One region of the Ancylobacter sp. VNQ12 genome, then DNA from elsewhere that is predicted to be linked to it. Evidence: predicted binding sites of a transcription regulator. Region 1 holds the regulator's gene; the other holds the start of a gene.

Evidence for each region. The regulator LexA, encoded in region 1, represses DNA repair genes until DNA is damaged. The targets are predictions, from matches to a motif close to TGTTCNNNNTGTGTTCNG.
Region 2: a site for LexA is predicted at 2,126-2,143, ahead of ACO2RV_RS05885 (YifB family Mg chelatase-like AAA ATPase). Genes of this name have one in related genera too.

The regions. Positions count from the first base shown of each region.
Region 1 covers NZ_JBMSDU010000006.1:20,814-27,911, forward strand. The annotation lists gene gltX (glutamate--tRNA ligase) at 141-1,577, opposite strand; gene ACO2RV_RS10490 (ComEC/Rec2 family competence protein) at 1,686-4,094, shown strand; gene lexA (transcriptional repressor LexA) at 4,104-4,796, opposite strand; gene atzF (allophanate hydrolase) at 4,995-6,821, shown strand; gene ACO2RV_RS10505 (GntR family transcriptional regulator) at 6,857-7,098, opposite strand, start outside.
Region 2 covers NZ_JBMSDU010000002.1:473,163-480,260, forward strand. The annotation lists gene ACO2RV_RS05875 (formate dehydrogenase beta subunit) at 1-1,491, opposite strand, end outside; gene ACO2RV_RS05880 (formate dehydrogenase subunit gamma) at 1,488-1,961, opposite strand; gene ACO2RV_RS05885 (YifB family Mg chelatase-like AAA ATPase) at 2,216-3,748, shown strand; gene ACO2RV_RS05890 (GNAT family N-acetyltransferase) at 4,187-5,059, shown strand; gene ACO2RV_RS05895 (Hsp20 family protein) at 5,247-5,669, shown strand; gene ACO2RV_RS05900 (DUF1150 family protein) at 5,715-5,999, shown strand; gene gshB (glutathione synthase) at 6,087-7,031, opposite strand.

The DNA of each region.
Region 1 (7,098 bases):
TCTCTGCGGCCCGGTCGGGGAAGTCGTAGCGGTTTCGAACTTCCCTCGCAAGCGCAGCGAATGAGGTATTGAAATGAGGTAGGAATCCTTTCTATACAGGCTTTTGCCTCATTCGCAGTCGCGGTAGCCGCTCGCCGCGCCTAGCTCGCCCCGAGCGCCGCGCTCTGGTCCTTGATCCGCGCCAGCGTTTCGTCCTTGCCCAGCACGGCCAGCACGTCGAATATACCCGGCGACGTCGTGCGCCCGGTCATCGCCGCGCGCAGCGGCTGGGCGATGGCACCGAGTTTGACACCCTTCTCCTCGGCAACGCTGCGCACCGCAGCCTCGGTGCTCGCCGCCGTCCATTCCGGCAGCACGGCAAGCGGGCCGGCTGTCGCGGCGAGCAACTGGCGCGCCTCCGGGGTCAGCAGGGCGGCGGCCTTGTCCTCCAGCGCGAAGGGGCGCGACTTCCAGATATAGGCAGCACTGTCGATCAGCTCGACCAGTGTCTTGGCGCGCTCCTTGAGGCCGGGCATGGCGGCGAGCAACTGCGCCCGGCGCTCCGGCGTCAGCGCCGCAGCGATCTCGGCCCCCTCGGGGATATAGGGGAGCAGCTGGTCGATGGCGGCCATCAGCTCTGCGTCTGGCGTCGCACGCATGTAGAGGCCGTTGATGCTCTCCAGCTTGGCGAAGTCGAAGCGCGCGGCGGAGCGGCCGACACGGTCGAGGTCGAACAGCGCGCTCATCTCTTCGGTCGAGAATATCTCCTGGTCGCCATGGCTCCAGCCGAGGCGCACGAGATAGTTGCGCAGCGCCGCCGGCAGGTAGCCCATCGCGCGGTAGGCATCGACGCCGAGCGCGCCGTGGCGCTTGGAGAGCTTGGCGCCATCCGGCCCGTGGATGAGCGGGATATGTGCCATCTTCGGCACGCTCCAACCCAGCGCATGGTAGATCTGCGTTTGGCGCGCGGCATTGGTAAGATGATCGTCTCCGCGGATGATGTGGGTGACGTCCATGTCGTGGTCGTCGACCACCACCGAGAGCATGTAGGTCGGCGTGCCGTCGGAGCGCAGCAGCACGAGATCGTCGAGATCCTTGTTCGGGAACACGACGCGACCCTGCACGAGGTCGTCGATCACCGTCTCGCCCTCGGTTGGCGCCTTGAGGCGGATCGCCGGCTTGCGGTCGGCCGGGTACTCGGACGGATCGCGGTCGCGCCAGCGCCCGTCATAGCGCGGCGGGCGCCCTTCCTTGCGGGCGGTCTCGCGCATCTCCTCCAGTTCGGCGGAGGTCGCAAAGCACGGGTAGGCGCGGCCAACGGCCAGCATCTGCTCCACCGCCTCGCGATGGCGGGCGGCGCGGGCGAACTGGTAGGTGACCTCGCCCGACCAGTCGATGCCGAGCCATTTCAGCCCGTCGATGATGGCGTCGATGGCTTCCGGCGTCGAGCGCTGGCGGTCCGTGTCCTCGATGCGCAGCAGCATCTTGCCGCCCTTGGCGCGGGCATAGAGCCAGTTGAACAGCGCGGTGCGCGCGCCCCCGATGTGCAGGAAGCCGGTGGGGGAGGGAGCAAAACGGGTAACGACGGTCTCGGACATGTTTCTTCCGTCTCGCGCCGCCGAATTCGGCGGCGTCAAAGCATGGCGGGCGCGGAGGCTGCGTGTACCATGCTGTCCGGGATGGGAAAAGGAGCCGGAGCCCCGCGCATGTCGGGTCTGACCGGCGCCATCGGCAGATGCGGGGCGGGGGTGACACAGACGCCGGTGCCTGGATCGGGAGGTGAAGCGCGCCGCGCGGCGCGAACCGCCGCGCTCGCCGCGCGGGCGCGCAGGTCAAACGCCCGGCCGCTGGCGCTGCTGCCGTCATTCGGGCCACCGCTCGCCACGTTGCTCACCGGCCTTTCCGCCTACGTGACGCAAGAACTCGACGACCGGCGCGGCTTCCTCTTCCTGCCGATTGCCATTGCTACCGGAGCGGCGCTCTATTTCGGGGCGGAGTACGAGCCTCTGCCCTATGCCGCGCTTGTGCCCGTGACAGTTTTCACCGGGCTGGCGATCGCCCTCCGGGCGCGCGCCTTCGGCTTTCATCTCTTCGCCTTGCTGGCGGCGATCTCGGCCGGATTCGCGCTCGCTTCGTTCCAGGTCCAGCGCATCGCCCATCCGGTGCTCCCCGCGGCCATCGAGGGCGTCGAGGTGGCCGGTTTCGTCGAGGCGGCGGAACAGCGTCCGCGTGGCAGCCGGATCACATTGAGGGTGACGCGTTTCGGGCGCGAGGGGCAGGAGAGCAAGCGGCAGGAGAGCAAGGGACCAGTGCCGCCGCAGCGCGTGCGGGTGACGCTCACCACCAAGCAGCCGCCGGCGATCGGCGCGCATGTCGCGCTGCGGGCCAGCCTGGCGCCGCCGCCGGGGGCGGCCTATCCCGGCGGCTTCGATTTCGGCCGCTCCATGTGGTTCGACGGCATTGGCGCCGCCGGCTTCGCGCTCGGTCGGGTGCAGCCGAGCCCGCCGTCCGGCCCGCTGCCGCTCGACCTGACGGCAGCCGCCTGGCTGGACGGCATGCGCGAAGCGATCGCGGGGCGCATCCGATCCTCGCTCAGCGGCGCGGAGGCGGGCGTCGCCGTGGCGCTGGTGACGGGGCTGCGCGATGGCGTGCCCGAGGCGGTAGAGGAGAGCATGCGGGTCTCCGGCCTGTCGCACATCCTGTCGATCTCCGGTCTGCACATGGCGCTGGTGGCGACCACGGTGTTCTTCGTGATCCGTGCGCTGCTGGCGCTGTCGCCTGCGACGGCGCTGCGCTTTCCCATCAAGGCCTGGGCGGCGATTCCCGCGGCGCTGGCGGCGAGCTTCTACCTGTTGCTGTCGGGCGCCGAGGTGCCGACCCAGCGCGCCTATGCGATGACGCTCATCGTGCTGGCCGGCGTCGTGCTCGGCCGGCCGGCGCTGACGCTGCGAACACTTGCCGTGGCGGCGCTGGCGGTGCTGGTGCTGACGCCGTGGGCGATCCTCGATCCCGGCGCGCAGATGTCCTTCGCCGCCACGCTAGCGCTGGTCGCCGCCTATGAGCGCTGGGGCCATCTGGTCTCGGCACCGGATATCACCGGCACGTCGGGCACGGTGCTGGCGCGGGCGCTCCGCATCCCCATCCGTTACATCGCCGCACTGGTGCTGACCTCACTCGCCGCCGGGCTCGCCACGGCGCCCTATGCCGCGTTTCATTTCCAGCGCCTGGCGCCGCTGAGCCTTGTCGCCAACCTGGCGGCGATGCCGGTAGTGTCGCTCATCGTCATGCCGGCGGGGCTGGTGGGCTCGGCGCTGATGCCGTTCGGCTGGGACGGCGCGGCGTGGCGCGTGATGGGATGGGGCATCGGCCTGATGGCGCGCATCTCCGAGGCCGTCGCCGCGGTGCCCGGCGCGGATCGCGGCATTCCAGCCATGCCGGCGGCCAGCATGATGCTGCTAAGCGTCGCGCTGGTCGCGACCTGCCTGCTGCGCACGCGCCTGCTGCTCGTCGCGCCGCTCTCTTTCGCCGTCGCGCTGTGGCTCTATCTGGAGATGCCGCGGCCCGATGTGCTCATCGACCGCGAGGGCCGCACCGTGGCGGTGCGCGGCGCGGACGGACGACTCGCGGTGATGGGGGATCGGAGCGCGGGGTTGGCGGGCCGCTTCGTCGTCGAGCAGTGGCTGAGCGCTGAGGGCGAGCGTAGCCGCGCCGGCGCGCCGGATGTCGTTGCTGCGGCGGCCTGTGATCCGCTCGGCTGTACGCTGCGCGATCGCCAAGGAGGAATCGTCGCGTTGTCGCGCGATCCGGCGTCGCTGGAGGAGGACTGCCGGCGCGCCAGGCTGCTGATCACGCGCAACGCGCCGCCGGCGGAATGTGCCGCGACGGTGATCCGCATCGATCCACGGCAGACGCCGGAGGCAATGGCCGCATTTCTCGCTAGTGATCGCTCGGGCGGGTGGCGACTAGTCACTGCGCGCGGCGACCGCGCACGTCCGTGGGAGGCTGCAGGCAGCGCCACCGGCGGGGCACAGCCACACCATCTGCCGATCAACAGCGGCGCAACCCGTCGCTTCTCGCAGACGGATCCGATAGACGAACCCGACGTGCGACCGTGATCCGGTGCGTCAGTAGCGCCGGAACAGCCCGACCAGTCTACCCTGGATGCGCACGCGGTCGGGGCCGAAGATGCGGGTCTCATAGGCCGGATTGGCCGCCTCGAGCGCGATGGAGGCACCCTTGCGGCGCAGGCGCTTCAGCGTGGCTTCCTCGTCGTCGATCAGGGCGACGACGATCTCGCCATTGTTGGCGGTGTCGCCCTTGCGGATCAGGGCAAGGTCGCCGTCGAAGATGCCAGCCTCGATCATCGAATCGCCGCGTACTTCGAGCGCGAAATGCTCGCCGCCCGACAGCATCTCCGGCGGCATGCTGATCGTGTTGTCGCGCGACTGGATCGCGGCGATGGGCGATCCGGCGGCGATGCGGCCGACCAGCGGGATCGGAACCGCGCGCCGCGAATCGTCCTCGACCGGCGGGCGGGCGAGGCGTGCCGGCGTGCCCTCGATAACGCTGGGCGAGAAGCCGCGGGCCCGCGCCGGCTGCGCGTCCTCCGGCAGGCGAAGCACCTCCAGGGCCCGCGCTCGGTTGGGCAGGCGGCGAATGAATCCGCGTTCCTCCAGCGCTGTAATCAGGCGATGAATGCCGGACTTCGACCTCAGGTCCAGAGCGTCCTTCATCTCCTCGAACGACGGCGGAACACCGTCGCGCTTGAGGCGTTCGTCGATGAAGAGCAGCAGCTCATGCTGTTTGCGGGTGAGCATCGATCTCGATCCGTCCTCAGGCGGAAAAGGAAACAAATCACGAACAAACACTATCCGTTCTTTTTGTGTTCCACAATGGGTAAAGGGCGACCTAACGCGATCGCCACTGAACGCAATCAATGAACGATGTATGCAATGACTTCCAATCTGCCTAAGTGGTATGCATAGTTCGAATATGCTCCACGGAAGGTAAGGCCCTTGATCGGAACCGTTGCTGAACTCATTGCCGCTCATCGCTCCGGCCGCGTTCGCCCCGCAGAGACGCTCGCGCGCTGCTTTTCGCTGATCGAGCGTCACGGCGATCCGGCAATCTTCACCAGCCTTGCGACACGCGAGTATCTGGCGGCGGCGCTGAAGGCGCTCGAGGGGGCCGATCCGGCACATCTGCCGCTCTATGGCGTGCCTTTCGCGGTGAAGGACAATATCGACGTCGCCGGGCTGCCGACGACCTGCGGCTGCCCGGACTACGCCTATCTCGCCACACGCGACGCGGCGAGCGTCTCCCGTCTGCGCCGGGCCGGCGCCATCGTCATCGGCAAGACCAATCTCGACCAGTTCGCCACTGGCCTCAACGGCACGCGCTCGCCCTATGGCACGCCGCGCAATGCCGTGCGGGGCGATCTCGTGCCCGGCGGTTCGAGTTCCGGCTCGGCGGTTGCAGTGGCGGCGGGCCTGGTGCCGCTGGCACTCGGTACGGATACGGCAGGTTCCGGCCGCGTGCCGGCCGGGCTCAATAACATTGTAGGTCTCAAGCCGAGCGTCGGGCTGGTCTCGGCTGGCGGCGTGGTGCCGGCCTGCCGCTCGCTCGACTGCGTGTCGGTCTTCGCGCTGACGGTGGAGGATGCGTTCCTCGCCACCCGGCTGATGGCAGCGCCGGACGAGGCGGACCCGTTCTCGCGTGCCCTGCCGGTCGGCAGTCTCGGCGGGTTTCCCACGCGGCCGCGCATCGCCGTGCCGCGCGCGCAGGATCGCACCAGCTTCGGTGACCGGCTGGCGGAGGCTGCCTTCCGCGCCGCGATCGTGCGCACGGAAGCGCTCGGCGCTACCGTCACCGAGATCGACATGGAGCCGTTCTTCGAGACGGCGCGGCTGCTCTATGAAGGGCCGTGGGTGGCCGAACGGTTCGCGGCGGTGGGGGCCTTCCTCGAGGCGCGCCCGGAAGCGTTCCATCCGGTGGTTCGCGCCATCATCGAGCAGGGGCGGGGCCTCACCGCAGTCGACGCCTTTCGCGGCCAGTATCGGCTGGCTGAGCTGCGCGCGCTGGCGCGCGAGGTGCTGGCGGGTTTCGACGCGTTGATGGTGCCGACCATGCCGACCGTCTACACGGTCGAGGAGATGCTGCAGGAGCCGGTGCGCTTCAACAGCAATCTCGGACTGTATACGAATTTCGTGAACCTGCTCGACATGTGCGGGATCGCGGTGCCGTCAGAAATCCGCACGGACGGGGCGCCGGCGGGCGTCACGCTGCTGGCCCCGGCGGGCCGCGACGCGCATCTGGCCTCGCTCGGCGCCGCCTTCCATGCCGCTACGGGGCTGACGCTCGGGGCGACGGGCGCGCCGCAGCCGGCCCCGCATGGCCTCGCCCAGAGGCCGGCGCCGGGCTTCTGCGAGGTGGCCCTGTTCGGCGCCCATCTCTCCGGCCTGCCGCTGAACGGCGATCTGGTCGAAGCCGGAGGGGTCTTCGTGCGTCGTACGCGCACGAGCGCGGACTATCGACTCTATCTTCTGCCGGAGGGGCGGGTTCGCCGTCCCGGCCTGCTGCGTGGCCGTCCGGGCTCGGGCGCGCCGATCGACTGCGAGATATGGGCGCTGCCGGCGGCCGCGTTCGGCCGCCTCGTCGCCGGCATTCCAGCCCCCCTCGGCGTCGGCACGGTGATCCTCGAGGACGGCACTGACGTGAAGGGCTTCCTCATGGAGGCGGCGGCTGTCGAGACCGCACGCGACATCACGGTCTTCGGCGGATGGCGCAATTTCCTTGCGGACGAGGCCGCGCGCCGGGCGGGCAATGCCGTCGCGGCTGGTTGATATTTCGATTTAATTATGTTGAATAAGATATTGATTTATATCGTCTGGGCGTATTGCTCATAAGCATCGTGCACGATGGCGATGTGGCTGCGCATGCTCTGCGCGGCGCCGTCGCGGTCGCCGCGCAGTATGGCCGTCACGACCCGCTCATGCTCGATATGCGAGAGGGCCAGACGACCCAGGGCGCGGAACTGCGCGCGCCGGAACGGCGACAGCCGCCGTCGCGTCCCGACGGTCAGCTCGATCAGATAGTCGTTGTGGCTGCCGGCATAGATCG
Region 2 (7,098 bases), on a different contig from region 1:
AAACCCGCCAAGGGCGCAAAGGGATCCCAGCTTCATGGTCTGGCAAAGGTCGGTCAGCGTGGCGAGATTGGCCTCGACGCGCTGGCCAGCAATGATGCGGTCCATCAGCTCGACGCCGCGCGTGGAGCCGATGCGGCAGGGCGTGCACTTGCCGCAGCTCTCCACCGAGCAGAACTCCATGGCGAAGCGCGCCATTTTCGCCATGTCGGCGTTCTCGTCGAAGACGACGATGCCGCCATGGCCGATCAGCGCGTCCTTCGCGGCGAAGGCCTCGTAGTCGAAGGGCAGGTCGAACTGCCAGGTGGGCACATAGGCGCCGAGCGGACCGCCGACCTGCGCGGCCTTGACCGGCTTGCCCGAGGCGGTGCCGCCGCCGATGTCGTTGACCAGCTCGCCGAGCGTGATGCCGAAGGCCGTTTCGAACAAGCCGCCGAACTTCACATTGCCGGCGATCTGGATCGGCATCGTGCCGCGCGAGCGGCCCATGCCGAAATTGGCGTAGAACTCGCCGCCATCGGCCAGGATATGCGGCACGGCGGTGAGCGAGAGCACGTTGTTGATGACGGTCGGCTTCTGGAACAGGCCCTTGTGCGCCGGCAGCGGCGGCTTGGCGCGCACCGTGCCGCGCTTGCCTTCCAGGCTGTCGAGCAGCGCCGTCTCCTCGCCGCAGACATAGGCGCCGGCGCCCATGCGCACTTCCATGTCGAAGCTGTACTGCGAGCCGGCAATGTTCACGCCCAGCATGCCGTGGGCGCGGGCGACCTCGATCGCCTTCTGCATCGCGGCAATGGCGTGCGGGTATTCCGAGCGGGTGTAGACGAAGCCCTTGGTGGCGCCCACCGCGATGCCGGCGATGGTCATGCCCTCGATCAGCTCGAAGGGGTCGCCTTCCATGATCATGCGGTCGGCGAAGGTGCCGCTGTCGCCTTCATCCGCGTTGCAGACGATGTATTTGCGGTCCGCCTTGGCGTCCGCCACCGTCTTCCACTTGATGGCCGTCGGGAAGCCGGCGCCGCCGCGACCGCGCAGGCCGGACTTCTTCACTTCCTCGATGATCTCGACCGGGCCGAGCTGCAGCGCGCGCTCCAGCCCGCGATAGCCGCCATGGGCGCGGTAATCGGCATAGGACGCCGGATCGATGATGCCGCAGCGCGCAAAGGTGAGGCGCGTCTGCTTCGCCATGAAGGGGTGCTCTTCCGGCTTGCCGATGCGCAGGCCGTGCGCGGCGCCGGTGAGGAAGCCGGCCTCGAACAGGGCCTCGACGTCTTCCGCCTCGACCGGGCCGTAACCGATGCGGCCCTCAGTGGTGGCGACCTCGACCAGCGGCTCCAGCCACAGCATGCCGCGCGAGCCGGTGCGCACGATCTCGATCGGCTGGCGGCGCTTCAGCGCGGCGGCCTCGATGGCGGCCACCACCTCGTCGGCGCCGCAGGCGATGGCGCAGGCGTCCTTGGGAACGTAGATGCGAATGGTCGCGGAGTTTGTGCTCACGACTGGGCCTCCGCGATCAGCGCGTCGAGACGACGCTCATTGAGACGGGCCACGATACGGCCATCCAGCATGGCGGACGGCGCGGTGGCGCACAGGCCGAGGCAGTAGATCGGCTCGACGGTGACGCGCCCATCCGCCGTGGTCTCGCCCAGCTTGCAGCCGAGCCGGTGCTCGGCGTGATCGGCCAGCGCATCGCCGCCCGCCGCCTGGCAGGCTTCGGCGCGGCACAGCTTCAGCACATGGCGGCCGGCCGGCTCGTGGCGGAAATCATGATAAAAGGTGACGACGCCGTGGACTTCGGCGCGGGAAACATTGAGCATTTCGGCCAGCATCGGCACGATCGCATCCGGCACATGGCCGAAGGTTTCCTGCACCGCGTGGAGCATCGGCATCAGCGGCCCTTCGAGGTGAGAGAATTCCTCGATCACCACGCGGGCGCGGTCCTCGCTCCAAGGTTCGTAATGCGGCATTTTCTCCCGGGCCTTCTTTTAGACTTTTCCAAAGAGAAGGATCGTACGCGGCTTATTCGAAATCAATCCGGGTGTTCCGTGCCTTGATAGAATTCTTCTATCGTCAATGAGCCGTCGAGTCGCAGCTGTGGAAACGCGCCTTTCCTAACGTCAGCCATCGCTTTTGTTCCTCAAATGTTCTTGACGAAGCTCGGTAGTCCGCTACGCTTGCCGCTGCGGGAGTTCGGTTCCGCCCGGAACGACGGGGACGCTTCATGGTCCAGCGCGTGGCGACGGTGGCGTTCGAGGGCGTGGAGGCGCGCCCGGTCGATGTCCAGGTGCAGGTCAGTCCGGGCCTGCCGGCGTTCAACCTGGTCGGCCTCGCCGACAAGGCGGTGACCGAGGCCAAGGAGCGCGTGCGCGCGGCGCTGATCGCCTCCGGCCTCGCGCTGCCCGCCAAGCGCATCACCGTCAATCTCGCCCCCGCCGATCTGCCCAAGGAGGGCAGCCATTACGATCTGCCGATCGCGCTCGGGCTGATGGCGGCGATCGGCGCCTTCCCCGCCGATGCGCTGGACGGCTACACCGTGGTCGGCGAACTGGCGCTCGACGGGCGCATCGCCCCGGTCGCCGGGGTGCTGCCGGCCGCCATCGGCGCCAATGCGCGCGGTCACGGCCTGATCTGCCCGGCGGCCTGCGGGCCGGAAGCCGCCTGGGCGAGCCCGGACATGCCGGTGCTGGCGCCGCTGTCGCTGATCCAGCTGGTCAATCATTTCGCCGGCCGCCAGCCGCTCGCCCGCCCCGAGCCACGGCTCGACGGCGGCACGGCGGCGCTGCCGGACCTCGCCGAGGTGAAGGGACAGGAGACCGCCCGGCGCGCGCTGGAGATCGCCGCCGCCGGCCGGCACAATCTCCTGCTCAGCGGTCCGCCCGGCGCGGGAAAGTCGATGCTGGCGCAGCGCCTGCCCTCGATCCTGCCGCCGCTCGCCCCGGCCGAGCTGCTGGAAGTCTCGATGATCGCCTCGGTCGCCGGAACGCTGCAGGGCGGGGCGCTGACCAACCGCCGGCCGTTCCGCGCCCCGCACCATTCCGCCAGCATGGCGGCGATGGTGGGTGGCGGCATGCGCGCCCGGCCAGGCGAGGTGTCGCTCGCCCATAATGGCGTCCTGTTCCTCGACGAATTGCCGGAGTTCGCCCCTGCCGTGCTGGATTCGCTGCGCCAGCCGCTGGAGACCGGGGAAGCGGTGATCGCCCGCGCCAACCACCGCATCTCCTATCCCGCGCGCTTCCAGCTGGTCGCCGCGATGAACCCGTGCCGCTGCGGGCGGGCGGGCGAACCGGGCCAGAGCTGCCGGCGCGGCCCGCGCTGCGCCGGCGAATACCAGGCGCGGCTGTCGGGGCCCTTCCTCGACCGCGTCGACCTCCATCTCGACGTGCCGGCGGTCTCCGCCGTCGACCTGGTGCGGCCCGGCGCATCCGAGCCCAGCGCTGTGGTCGCCGCCCGCGTCGCCGAGGCGCGCCGGCTACAGCGCGAGCGCTTCCTCTCCATGGGACGGCCGGACCTGTTCACCAATGCCGAGGCCAGCGGGCCGGTGCTGGAAGACATCGCCACGCCCGATGCCGCCGGCACCGCCCTGCTGACCGACGCCGCGCGGCTGATGCGGCTGTCGGCGCGCGGCTATCACCGGGTGCTGCGGGTGGCGCGCACCCTCGCCGACCTTGCGGGAGCGGAAACCCTCGGCCGCGCCCATCTCGCCGAAGCGCTGGCCTATCGCGCCAGCGCCGACCGCAATGCCGCAGCCGCGTGAACGGCGCGATCGCGATAGGCCGGGCGGCCGCTGGCCGGAGCGTGGCTGGTGCTTCTGCCGAGCGAGGCCCCGCTCTCCCGCGGGACCCGTCACTTTTCGTCGTCCTCGCAGGAAAGATGCGAAGCTTTTGCGCAAGAGCCCACCCGGACGGGCCGATAGCCTGTCACATGGGCGTCCTACAGATATGTGATTCCAGTCAGAACGCTCTATAGTGGATTCGAGGCTGGGGACCTTGCCATGACCGAGATGCTGGCCGACTCGACTGTCGAGGTGCGTGCCTCCGGTGCCCACCCCGCTTTGCGTGCCCTGCTAAAGCCGACCTTTCTCAAGCCCGGCCTGATCGGCCCCGCGCTGCTGAAATCCTTCGCTGCCGGCGGCCGGCTGGCGCCCGCCGGCCCGCTCCACTTCATCCCCAACGCGCTCACCCCGTCGCGCTTCATGCCGGCGCTGCGCTCCTATTCGGGCCTGCGCCACCGCGAGAGCCGCGCGCAACCCGGTCCCGCCACGCTCGGGCGTATCGGACCGCTGGAAGTGCGGCTCGCCACCACGGCGGCGGATGTGCGCCGCGCCCAGCGCCTGCGCTACGAGGTGTTCTACGAGGAGATGTCGGCGGTGCCGGCCGCCGCCGCCCGGCTGGCGAGGCGCGACTTCGACGCCTTCGATGGCTTCTGCGATCACCTTCTCGTGCTCGACCACGACAATTGCCGCCTGGTGCGCGGCCGGCGCGAACCGCTGGTGGTCGGCACCTATCGCCTGCTGCGCCACGAGATCGCCGCCCGCCACGGCGGTTTCTACACGGCGAGCGAGTTCGACATCGCTCCGCTGCTGGCCCGCCATCCCGAGCGCCGCTTCCTTGAGCTCGGCCGCTCCTGCGTGCGCAAGCCCTACCGCACCAAGCGCACGGTGGAGCTGCTCTGGCACGGTATCTGGGCCTATGTCCGCCGCCACGGCATCGACGTGATGTTCGGCTGCGCCAGCCTGGAGGGCACCCGGCCCGAGGCGCTGGCCCGCCCGCTGGCCTTCCTGCATCACTTCGCCCCGACCGAGGCGGAATGGACGGCGCCGGCGCTGCCGCGCAATGCCGCGCCGATGGATCTGCTGCCCATCGAGGCGCTCGATGCCAAGGCGGCGCTCAACGAGCTGCCGCCGCTGATCAAAGGCTATCTGCGGCTCGGTGCCATGATCGGCCGCGACGCCGTGGTCGACCGCCAGTTCGGCACGACGGACGTGCTGATCGTGCTGCCGATCGAACGCATCCACCCGCGCTATCTCGATCATTTCGGCGTCAACGCCGAGCGCCACGCCGCCTAGGCCTTACGCCGCCTGAGCGCAGCGCCGATACGACATTCGCCCGCCGCTTGAGTCGCGCGCGGCATTTTTGCAACTGCGCATGGCATCGACCTTGCGCGACCTTTCCCCCTCGCCCATATCTGTCGCAACGGGATGCCCCGACGGGGTCCCACAACGCAAAGTCGCTTCAGACAAGGACTTTGGGAGCATGTCGCGTATTCCCTCGCTGTCGAGCCCCTTCCTGCTCGGCTTTGACGAGGTCGAGCGGGCGCTCGACCGCGTCATGAAAGGCTCGGATGGCTATCCGCCCTACAATGTGGAGCGGGTGGCACAGCCGGGCCAGCCGGAGCGGCTCCGCATCACCCTGGCCGTCGCGGGCTTCACCCGCGAACAGCTGGAGGTGACGGTGGAGGAGAAGGAACTGGTCATACGGGGCCGGCAGGCCGACGAGCCCGAGCGGGTCTATCTTCACCGTGGCATCGCCGCGCGTCAGTTCCAGCGCACCTTCGTGCTGGCCGACGGCATGCGGGTACTGGGTGCCGATCTGAGGAACGGACTTCTCTCGGTCGATCTCGTCCGGCCGGAACCGGAACGCGTCGTCCGGCGTATCTCCATTGCGACGGACGAGTAAGGAACACCCGAAGCCGGTCTCGACAGTCGAAGAAGGAGTCGGACCATGACGAACGAATTTCAGCTCAGCGGCACGTCGGCCAGCGAAGCTCTGGCCGGCACGCTCTCTCCGGAAGCCTTCGCCAGTCTCGGCGGCGGCCAGATCGCCTATGTGAAGCCGATCCGCTCGGAGGAGGCAGCCAGCCTCTTCCCGCAGGCGCGGCTTGCGCCGGGGCTGCAGCTCTACACGCTGCACGCGGCGGACGGCACGCCGATGATGCTGACCGACAGCCGCGAGGCGGCCATCGCCAGCGCGCTGCAGAACGAGTTGCTGACGGTGAGCGTGCACTGAGCGATCGCCGCACAGCGCGCGGCATCACTGACCCATGAGAAACCCGTCCGGCCCCGTGGCCGGGCGGGTTTTTCTTTGCGGCAGCGCTCAGCCGCGCCGCTTGGCCTCGATCACGTCCCAGACGACCGGGGCGATGTCGGGCCCGCCGATGCGGCGGATGGCGCGGATGCCGGTCGGTGCGGTGACGTTGATCTCGGTGAGATTGCCGCCGATCACGTCGATGCCGGTGAACAGCAACCCCTTCTCGCGCAGCGACGGGCCGAGCCGGGCGCAGATCTCTCGCTCGCGCGGCGTGAGGTCGGTTTCCTTCGCCGCGCCGCCGCGCACCATGTTGGAGCGCAGATCGCCCTCGCTCGGCACCCGATTCACCGCGCCGGCGAATTCGCCGTCGATGAGGATGATGCGCTTGTCGCCGGCGCTGACCTCGGGGAGGAAGCGCTGCACCACCCAGGGCTCGCGGAAGGTGGTGGCGAAGAGGTCATAGAGCGAGCCGAAATTCAGGTCGTCGCGGGTGAGCCGGAACACCGAGGCACCGCCATGACCGTAGAGCGGCTTGACCACGATGTCGCCCTGCTCGTCGCGGAACGCCTTGATCTCCGCGAGGTCGCGGGTGATCAGCGTCGGCGGCATCAGGTCCGGGAATTCGGTGACGAAGATCTTCTCCGGCGCGTTGCGCACATGGAAGGGGTCATTGACCACCAGCGTCCTCGGATGCACCCGCTCCAAAAGATGGGTGGCGGTGATGTAATTGAGGTCGAAGGGCGGGTCCTGCCGCATCAGGATCACGTCGAAGCTGTCGAGCCGCACCCGCCGGCGCTCGCCGAGGGTGAAGTGGTCGCCCTTCACGTCGCGCACTTCCAGCGGATGCACATTGGCGAACACCTCGCCGTCGCGCATGGCGAGCCAGTCGGGGGTGTAATAGGACAGGTTGTGGCCGCGCGCCTGCGCTTCCAGCAGCAAAGCGAAGGCGGAATCGCCCGCAATGTTGATGCGGTCGATCGGGTCCATCTGGACGGCGACATTGAGGGTCATGGGAAATCCGTCTCGGCGAGTTCAAGCTCGGCAAGGCGAGCTCGGCAGGGAGTGGCCGGCGGCAGGA